Regions from separate parts of the Bradyrhizobium sp. CCBAU 11430 genome, predicted to be linked through region 2. Evidence: riboswitches for the same ligand, from Rfam matches in the RefSeq annotation. Region 2 holds a riboswitch; each other region holds the start of a gene.
The links. A riboswitch is a leader RNA that binds a small molecule or an ion and turns the genes downstream of it on or off. The one in region 2 is predicted to bind cobalamin.
Positions count from the first base shown of each region.

Region 1: another riboswitch for cobalamin. It lies ahead of XI04_RS05080 (energy-coupling factor ABC transporter permease); the one in region 2 lies ahead of metE (5-methyltetrahydropteroyltriglutamate--homocysteine S-methyltransferase).
Region 3: another riboswitch for cobalamin. It lies ahead of XI04_RS05100 (TonB-dependent receptor); the one in region 2 lies ahead of metE (5-methyltetrahydropteroyltriglutamate--homocysteine S-methyltransferase).
Region 4: another riboswitch for cobalamin. It lies ahead of XI04_RS05015 (DUF1636 family protein); the one in region 2 lies ahead of metE (5-methyltetrahydropteroyltriglutamate--homocysteine S-methyltransferase).

Region 1 is NZ_LBJV01000007.1:53,544-55,737, forward strand. Features, by position in the region: gene XI04_RS05070 (cobyrinate a,c-diamide synthase) at 1-167, shown strand, start outside; gene cobA (uroporphyrinogen-III C-methyltransferase) at 164-895, shown strand; cobalamin riboswitch at 941-1,159, shown strand; gene XI04_RS05080 (energy-coupling factor ABC transporter permease) at 1,198-1,875, shown strand; gene cobF (precorrin-6A synthase (deacetylating)) at 1,922-2,194, shown strand, end outside.
Region 2 is NZ_LBJV01000068.1:58,204-60,397, reverse strand. Features, by position in the region: gene metE (5-methyltetrahydropteroyltriglutamate--homocysteine S-methyltransferase) at 1-1,047, opposite strand, end outside; cobalamin riboswitch at 1,149-1,351, opposite strand; gene XI04_RS27440 (nodulate formation efficiency C protein) at 2,035-2,194, shown strand, end outside.
Region 3 is NZ_LBJV01000007.1:56,896-59,089, reverse strand. Features, by position in the region: gene XI04_RS05100 (TonB-dependent receptor) at 1-857, opposite strand, end outside; cobalamin riboswitch at 974-1,175, opposite strand; gene XI04_RS05095 (histidine phosphatase family protein) at 1,248-1,820, shown strand; gene cobT (nicotinate-nucleotide--dimethylbenzimidazole phosphoribosyltransferase) at 1,813-2,194, opposite strand, start outside.
Region 4 is NZ_LBJV01000007.1:40,345-42,538, reverse strand. Features, by position in the region: gene cobW (cobalamin biosynthesis protein CobW) at 1-733, opposite strand, end outside; gene XI04_RS05015 (DUF1636 family protein) at 730-1,104, opposite strand; cobalamin riboswitch at 1,199-1,418, opposite strand; gene cobO (cob(I)yrinic acid a,c-diamide adenosyltransferase) at 1,459-2,094, shown strand; gene XI04_RS05005 (cobyric acid synthase) at 2,100-2,194, shown strand, end outside.

The DNA of each region.
Region 1 (2,194 bases), on a different contig from region 2:
GCGCGCGCCTGCGCGGCCACGAATTCCACTATTCGACCATTCTTGCCCAGCCTGATACGCCGCTGGCGGTCGTGCATGATGCGACTGGCGCAGTCATCGCCGAGACCGGCTCGCAGCGCGGCCACGCCACCGGCACCTTCTTTCATCTGATCGCGGAGGACCGGTGAGCGGATTCGTCTCCTTCATCTCCGCCGGGCCCGGCGACCCCGAGCTTCTCACGCTCAAGGGCGCCGCGCGGCTGCGCGAAGCCGACGTCGTGCTCTATGACGATCTTGCCTCTGGCGCGATCCTCGATCTCGCCCGGCCAGGCGCCAATCTCGTCGCGGTGGGGAAACGGGCAGGGCGTCCCTCGACCAAGCAGCACCACGTCAACCGCCTGCTGGTCGACTATGCGGCGACAGGCGCACGCGTGGTGCGGCTCAAGTCGGGCGACGCCGGCATTTTCGGCCGGCTCGAGGAAGAACTTGAGACGCTGCGTGAGGCCGGCATCGGCTACGAGATCGTTCCCGGCGTGACATCGGCCTGCGTTGCCGCGGCGCAAGCCGGCATTCCCCTGACCCGGCGCCATACCTCGCGCCGGGTGCAGTTCGTGACCGGGGCTGATGTCACCGGCGCGTTGCCGCCTAACCTGAACTGGGGGGCACTGGCCGACCCGGAAGCGACGACCGTGGTCTATATGGGCCGGCGCACCTTCCCAGCGCTTGCTGCAAAATTGATCGCGCACGGCCTCGCCCCAACCACGCCGGCATTGTTCGCCGAATCCCTCGGACGCCCCGACGAACGGCTGGTCCGCACCACCATCGCCGAGCTTGCCGAGCAGCTTGCGCGCGGCGGCGCCGCCTCGACGGCCGCCGTGATCCTGTTTGGGGCGCTGGCGGGGGATTATCCGTCATGACGGCCCTGGCCGCCGTTCGCCCCTTGACGCAGGCTCAGCGAAAGGGGCACACAAGAGAGGCATGGTGCTCGACGCGGCGCAAAGCGCCGGAGCATAATCGGGAATGGGGATGGGCGGACCCAGTTGCGGCGCCCAAAACCCCAGCCGCCCCCGCGACTGTAAGCGGTGAGGGACTCCGATCAGCCACTGGGCCGCAAGGTCCGGGAAGGCCGGAAATCCCGGGGAACCGCGAGCCAGGAGACCGGCCCTGCACGTTTTGAGGCCAAGGCCGTCGGGTGTGACGGCAGGAAGGAAATTGAGCCATGCATATCGAACCCGGCATAGTGACGGGCGCCAAGCTCGTGTTGAGTTACGCAACCGGCATCGCCGCAGGCGGCGTTGCGCTGAAGCTCGCGGTGGAGACCGTGCGTGAGCAGGGCATCACGTCGTTCGCGGCGCGGACGCTCGCCACCACAGTCCTCGTCTTCACCTTCTTCGAGATCCTGCCGCACTTCCCGGTCGGCGTCTCCGAGGTGCACTTCATTCTCGGCTCGACACTGTTCCTGCTGTTCGGCGCGGCGCCTGCGGCCTTCGGCCTTGCGTTCGGTCTGCTGCTCCAGGGCGTGTTCTTCGAGCCCGCTGACATCCCGCAATACGGCATGAACATCACCACGCTGCTGGTGCCGCTGTTCGCGATTCAGGCGATCGCCACACGGATCATTTCGCGCAACACCGCCTATGTTGATTTGAAGTATCGGCAGGCCCTGGCGCTTTCGACGACCTATCAGGCCGGTGTGATCGCCTGGGTGGCGTTCTGGGCGCTCTATGGCTCCGGTTTTGCCATGACCAATCTCGCCAACATCGCGACGTTCGCGGCGTCCTATGCGCTGGTCATCGTGATCGAGCCGCTCGCCGATCTCGCGGTGCTGGCACTGGCGAAGTCGCTGCGCGGCGTCACCGCGCCCGGCCTCGTCACCCCGCGCCTGCACAACGCGGCCTGAGAGACAAGCGAGCGGGCGGCCGCAAGGGCCGCCCGTCGCGTTCGCGATGTTCACGCTCTCCCTGATAGGCATCGGTTGCGGCGATCCCAACCAGCTCACGCGCGCGGCTGTTCGAGCGATCAACGCCGCTGATCTCGTCCTGATCCCGCGCAAGGGGACGGCGAAGTCCGATCTCGCCGATCTCAGGCGGACGATCTGCGCGGACGTGCTCACCAGCGACAAGACAATCATTGCCGAATTCGATCTTCCCGTGCGCGACGCTGGTGAAGCTGACTATCGCAAGGGCGTGGACGATTGGCATGATGCGGTTGCCGCGGCC
Region 2 (2,194 bases):
CGGCACATGAAGCAGCGAGCAGGATGGAGCGAGCTGTACACGGTGCTTGCCGAGCTTCGCAATCGCGGGCTCCAACCGCCGACGGAGCGACGACAGATTCGATCGCCACACATTCCGGCCGTCGATGACACCGAGCGACGTTACGAGATCTCTTCGACCGACAGCAATGATCTGATCCAACAACTCTGGCGCTCGAACCAGGTCAACGTGCAGACCCGAGACTGGGAGGCTCAAGGCGGTATCCAAATTGTCGCCTAGGTCGCCGAAATAGCTGGCAACCATGATCTTGATAGCCGGTCCCTCTTTTGCGAACCGCTTATAAGCATGTAGCAGTGATTTTCGTACCGCTTCGTCCAGATCAAGGACCAGGCAGGGCTCGTCAAACTGAACCCAACTTGCCCCTCGTTCGGCCAATTCATGCAGAACCTCAATATAGATCGGTATCAAATCATCTAGTAGGGATAGGGGCTGGAACGCGCCATCGGCACTCTTGCCGAGTTTTAGGAATGTGACGGGCCCGATCAGGACAGGGCGGGTCTGAAAGCCGAGAGCCTTTGCTTCCTCATACTCTTCGATGGGTTTGCGAGAGCAAAGTCTGAACGCCTGTCCCTTGTAAAACTCGGGAACCATGTAGTGGTAGTTGGTATCAAACCACTTAGTCATTTCCTGCGCGGGTGCGCCAGACCCCCGCTGGCGGAGACCGCAACTCGTATCCTGGTCGTCGCATTGTGATCCGCGAGCCATGGCGAAGTACGTCTTGAGGGAAACGTAGTCTCCTTTCGAGGCGTAGATCTCCGGGATAGCACCAACCATGACACTTGTATCGAGCACCTGATCATACAGCGAGAAGTCATTCGACGGAATGATCGTGACGCCGAGAGATTTCTGACGAGCCCAGTTAGCTGCGCGCAGCCCGGATGCGTCCTCGAGCAATTGCTGTTCGCTGATCTTTCCCGCCCAGTAGCTTTCGAGAGCGAGTTTGAGCTCACGCCTTGGACCGATGCGTGGCGTCCCGAGCGTAGCAACCGGAAGAGAGAGAAGAGACATAGTGTTAACCCCTGTTGGGGACAAAGGCCATGGCGGACGCAGGCAGAGGAAGTCGCGCATGCGACGGCTGCTTGGCGCACCACCGAGACACCCCGCCCGTGGACCAATACATCGTCGGGGCAGGTCTCCTGGCTTGCTGGTCATCGCTGCTGTCCGGCCTTCCCGAAGCCGTGCTGGCTTCAGTGACATCGTTGGACAGTAGCTCGCCGCTCACAGTTGCGGGGGCAGCGCCGGCATTTGCACCGGCTTCCCTCTTAGCTCCGGATCAAGTGGGATTCGGAGAACCTCGACGACTTGGATTATCGACAGGAGGACTCTTCCGTCAACCTCTCAGATCATGTGCCAAGCTAATCTGCGACATCTAGGCGAATAACCGTGCCTTTCTATGAGCAGCGCAATCTAGCAACATACGGGACGAGCAGGTTGACTTGCGTGCTAACCAGACTTCAAAGTTCATCGATTAAGTCGGCTTCGTGTCGCCAGCCATCATGTAGGCCGCACGCCGACGCCAACGATCGCGTACCAGACGGTTCAATGACGGCAAACGCACTTGAAAGGATCCACAAACTGCGGCCGATACACTGAATGGAAACATCGAAGCGTGCGCAGGTTGGAAAGTCGACAAGAGGGACATAAAACCCGTGCAACTCTCCGCCCTCTCCCTGGCACAAAGAATGCAAGCCGCTCGACATACCCAGTCTCTCTTGCTCGGTATGTCCAGCTCAGCCAATTGAAGCTGTCGCGGGCTAGGGAAGTTAGCGGCGCGTGACATAGAGGGGAGCGGCTGCCCGCGCGGGATAGCCACGGGTGCCCCGTCGCCTCTCCGTAAACTTCTTGCGCCCGCTCATAGCAGCTTCAAGGTTGCCAGCTTTGAAAGATGTACGGATGAAACGCGATAGGCCGAGGGTTATGAAGAGAATGTCGGGAAGACCCGCGCTATGGCTTGCCCTGGGCGGACTTCTAATGTGCCTAGCCTGGCCGGCTGCCATGAGCAACACCATTGGCGCCAGCGACAACCCACTTGTCGAAAGACTCAAGTCAACGTGGCGAGCGCAAGATGGTGAGACGATAGAACAAATCATCTCCAATGTCTCGAAGGTGGCACAGTTCGTCCCTCAGATGTGGGGGGTCGTTGAACTTGGCGAAA
Region 3 (2,194 bases), on a different contig from region 2:
CTGTCCGAGATGCGATAGTTGAGCTGGCCCGACACATCGAGCATCTTGGTATTGGTGTCGTCGGCAAAGCCGTTGAGCGCCGAACTGCTGATGTCGAAGCGGTAGTCGAGGCCCTGCACATTGGTGCTGCCGCCCGAGCCGTAATGCGCGCGGAACGAATTCAGCGAATCCCAGGAGAAATCAGCTTCGTTCCGGATCGCTCCCGTGTGCGGCTGCTTGGTCACAAAATTGATCGCCCCGCCGGCGGCGCCCTCGCCCGAGATCAGCGATGCCGGGCCCTTCAGGAATTCCACGGCTTCCAGATTGGCGGTGTCCATGATCCGCGAGGTCATGTTCTGCGGACCGATCTTGATGCCGTTGTAGAGCGTGTTGATCTGGCTGTTGGTGAAGCCGCGCATCGAGAAGGCGGAAGGCTCGGCCGGATTATCGCCGGAGGTGACGCCGACCGCCCCCTGCGCCACGTCGGACACGGTGCGATAACCCTGCTCGCGCATGGTCTCCGCGGAGATCACCTCGACGGTCGCGGGCGTCTCGCGCACCGTCAGGCCGAGCCGCGAGGCGCTTTCGGCCACGGCATTGCTGTTGAGCGGCGTCGGGGGTGCCGCAGTCGGCACGGCAGGCTTCGGCATCGCTGCTGCGGTCGCCGGCCTGCGCGCTGCTGCGCGGCGCGTGCTCTGCGCCTCCCGGCCGGCAGGCTTGGCCTGCTTGCGGGATTGGGCCGGCGACACCTCGACCGGCGGCAGGGGCTCTCGGGCCTGCTGCGCCAGCGCAGCGGGCGGATCGAGAGCGGCAAAGGATGTGAGTGCCGCGGAGGCGAGCAGGAATTTTCGCGGTCGTACGATACGGATGGAAGACACGGTTTCGGGCCTCGGTATGACGTCAGTGGCACGTCACAGCGAACGAGGTCTCACCTTTTGGCCCTTCAGCCGTCCGATGAAGCCGAATGTCTGTACTCCCCGACCGACATCTTCGCGTGTGACCACGGCTGACGGCAGGTCTCCTGGCTCGCGGGTCATCACCACTTCGTCGCCTTCCCGGGACCGAGGACCCAGTGGCTTCTGACGAAGGATTATCCGCTCACAGTTGCGGGGGCAGCCACGGCGTTGGGGACAATGTCCCCGCACCGTATTCCCTTTTCATCCCCTCTCGGGGAAACCGTCGCGAGCATCTAGGATTACCATCACAACAGAGTCAATGTGCCAGTTGCGGCGTTATGGCCACAACGACCAACTTCCTTGGAGATGAGCATGGAAGGCGAGACCTTCCTCTGGTTGATACGGCACGCGCCCGTCGCGGGCGTCACAGGCACGATCCACGCGTCCGACGCGCCGGCCGATCTCAGCGATCGCGCGCAACTGGACGCTGTGCGACGGCACCTGCCACCGGATGCCGCCGGCTATGCCAGCCCGTCGCGGCGTACGGTCGAGACGGCGCGCGCGCTGGGCCTCGAGCCGGAGCCCGTCAGTGAATTCCGCGAGCAGGATTTTGGTGACTGGACCGGCCATCGCCATGACGAACTCGAGGCGACCCGCGGTGAGGCCTATGCGCAGTTCTGGAACGATCCAGCTGGCGGACGACCGCCGGGCGGCGAGAGCTTTGCGGATCAGGTCGCGCGTGTCCGGCTGGGCCTGTCGCGGATCGCAGCCGGATCGGCCACGCTCGTCGTGCATTCCGGCACCATCCGCGCCGCGCTCTGCATCGCGCTGGACCTGACGCCGACGGCGGCCTTGCGCTTCGTGGTCGATCCGCTGTCGCTGACCCGGATCGATCGCCTCCTGAGCGGCTGGCGCGTCGTCTCCGTCAATCAGCGGATCAGTTAGGACGATCCGGCACATTGGCCTGCGCAAACGTCGCCATGCCGTTGTGGAGGCTGCAGGCGAGGCGCACCAGCGGCAGCGCGATGGCGGCGCCCGATCCCTCGCCGAGCCGGAGATCGAGGCTGATCAACGGCTGCACGTTCAGCGCGCGCAGCACCAGCCGATGCCCTTGCTCCGCCGATTGATGCGACGGCAGCAGGAACGGCTGGCACGACGGATTGAGACGTGCCGCCGCCAGCGCCGCCACCGATACGATGAAGCCATCGATCAATACAGGGATGCGGCGCTGCGCGGCCGCGATGATCGCACCTGAGATCGCCGCGATCTCCAGGCCGCCAACGGCGCATAGGATTTTTTCCGGCGAAGCGCCGCCAACG
Region 4 (2,194 bases), on a different contig from region 2:
CGCCGTCATGATGCGAGGGGCGCGCGGCGAGATCGTTCTCGGCGGCGGCGCCGAGACCGAGGATGACGCGCGCATCGATCGCGCCGTCGGTCACGGGGAGCATCGGCACGCGGCGCGGCATCTCGGCAATAATCGCCGCCTTGGCCGCTTCAAGCCCCGCCGCGCCCGCAAGATCGGCCTTGGTCAGCAGCACGATATCGGCGCAGGCGATCTGATCCTCGAACACCTCCGACAGCGGCGTCTCGTGATCGAGATTTTGGTCTGCCGCCCGCTGCGCTTCGACGGCATCAGGATCCGGCGCAAAGCGGCCGGCGGCGACGGCCTCGGCATCGGCAAGTGCGATCACACCGTCGACGGTGATGCGCGAGCGGATCTCCGGCCAGTCGAACGCCTTCAGCAGCGGCTTCGGCAGCGCCAGGCCCGAGGTCTCGATCAGGATGTGATCGGGCCGCACGGGCCGCGCCAGCAGTTTTTCCATGGTCGGGATGAAATCGTCGGCGACCGTGCAGCAGATGCAGCCATTGGCGAGCTCGATGATGTTCTCCTCCGGGCAATTGGCATCGGCGCAGGATTTCAATATCTCGCCGTCGACGCCCTCACTGCCGAACTCGTTCACGAGCACCGCGAGCTTCTTGCCGCCGGCATTGCTGAGCAGATGCTGGATCAGCGTCGTCTTGCCGGAGCCGAGAAAACCGGTGACCACCGTCACAGGGACTTTTGCGAGCGAGTTCATTCGGCGGCCTCCGGCACGACGGCAATGGGGGGAATGCGGGCAAGCGATTGCTTGCGGAATATTTCCGGCCGGCTGCGCCAGGGCACGAGACCATCCGGCGCCGCCGCATAAGCCGCGGCGCCCGCGACCACATCCCGCGCATTCGCATCCGACAGGCGGCCATAGACATACGACCAGCGGCCGGGCGCGCTGAGCGCGACCGAGCAGCCCTGATTGCAGGCCGACAGGCATTCGACGGGAACCACATTGACGCCCTCGGGCACGCCGGCGTCGAGGATCGCCCCATGCAGGCGCTTGCCGGGCGTCGCCTCGCCCTCGCCAGGCGTCTCGCCGGCACGGCAGGTGATGCAGACGTGAAGTGTGACGGTCATCGCCTCTTCCAGATAACAGCGGGAGGCGATGAGGCACACGGACCATTCTTCAGAAGGCCCGTTTCCCCGTCGCGGAACACCCCGTCCGCCGGTCCAAAACTCGTCCGCGCTGGCAGGTCTCCCGGCTTGCGGAGCAGGGTTTTGCCCTTCGATCCCCGCCTTCCCGATTCCCGCGGGAATCAGTGGCTTCGGGCATCTCTCCGGTCACGGTCGCGGGGGCGGCTGCATTTTGGACCCAAATCTTGCCGATTCGGACCCTATCGCATTCCCTCTTCGCCTGTCATAGGACAGGAACCAACGCCGGGCCACCATTTGCCGGTGGCCGCCACTTGTCAAGCCGAAGGACCGGGACCGATGACGCCTGAACCGGATACAAAAACGGCCGAGGAAACCGACGCCCGCCACGCCACGAAAATGGCGAAGAAGAAGGCCGCCCGCGACAAGATCATGGCGACCAAGAGCGGCGAAAAGGGCCTCATCATCGTCCACACCGGCGCCGGCAAGGGCAAGTCCTCCTCGGCCTTCGGCATGATCGTCCGCTGCGTCGCCCATGGCTTCCCCTGTGCGGTCGTGCAGTTCATCAAGGGCGCCTGGGATACCGGCGAGCGACGCCTGCTCACCGGCCATTTCGGCGACCTCTGCCAGTTCCACGCCATGGGCGAAGGTTTTACCTGGGAGACGCAGGACCGCGCCCGCGACATCGCCGCCGCGCGCGCCGGCTGGGAGAAGGCCAAGGAGCTGATCCTCGATGAGAGCTTGCGCATGGTCGTGCTCGACGAGATCAACATCGCGCTGCGCTACGACTATCTCGACATCGCCGAGGTCGTCGAGTTTCTGACCACCTCGAAGCCGCCGATGACGCATGTCGTCCTCACCGGGCGCAACGCCAAGGACGAGCTGATCGAGATCGCCGATCTCGTCACCGAGATGACGCTGGTCAAGCATCCCTTCCGCTCCGGCATCAAGGCGCAGGCCGGCGTCGAGTTCTGAGTTCGATGGCGCGCGCATTGATGATCCAGGGGGCCGGCTCGGACGTGGGCAAGTCGCTCATCGTCGCAGGCCTTGCGCGTGCCTTCACGCGGCGCGGCCT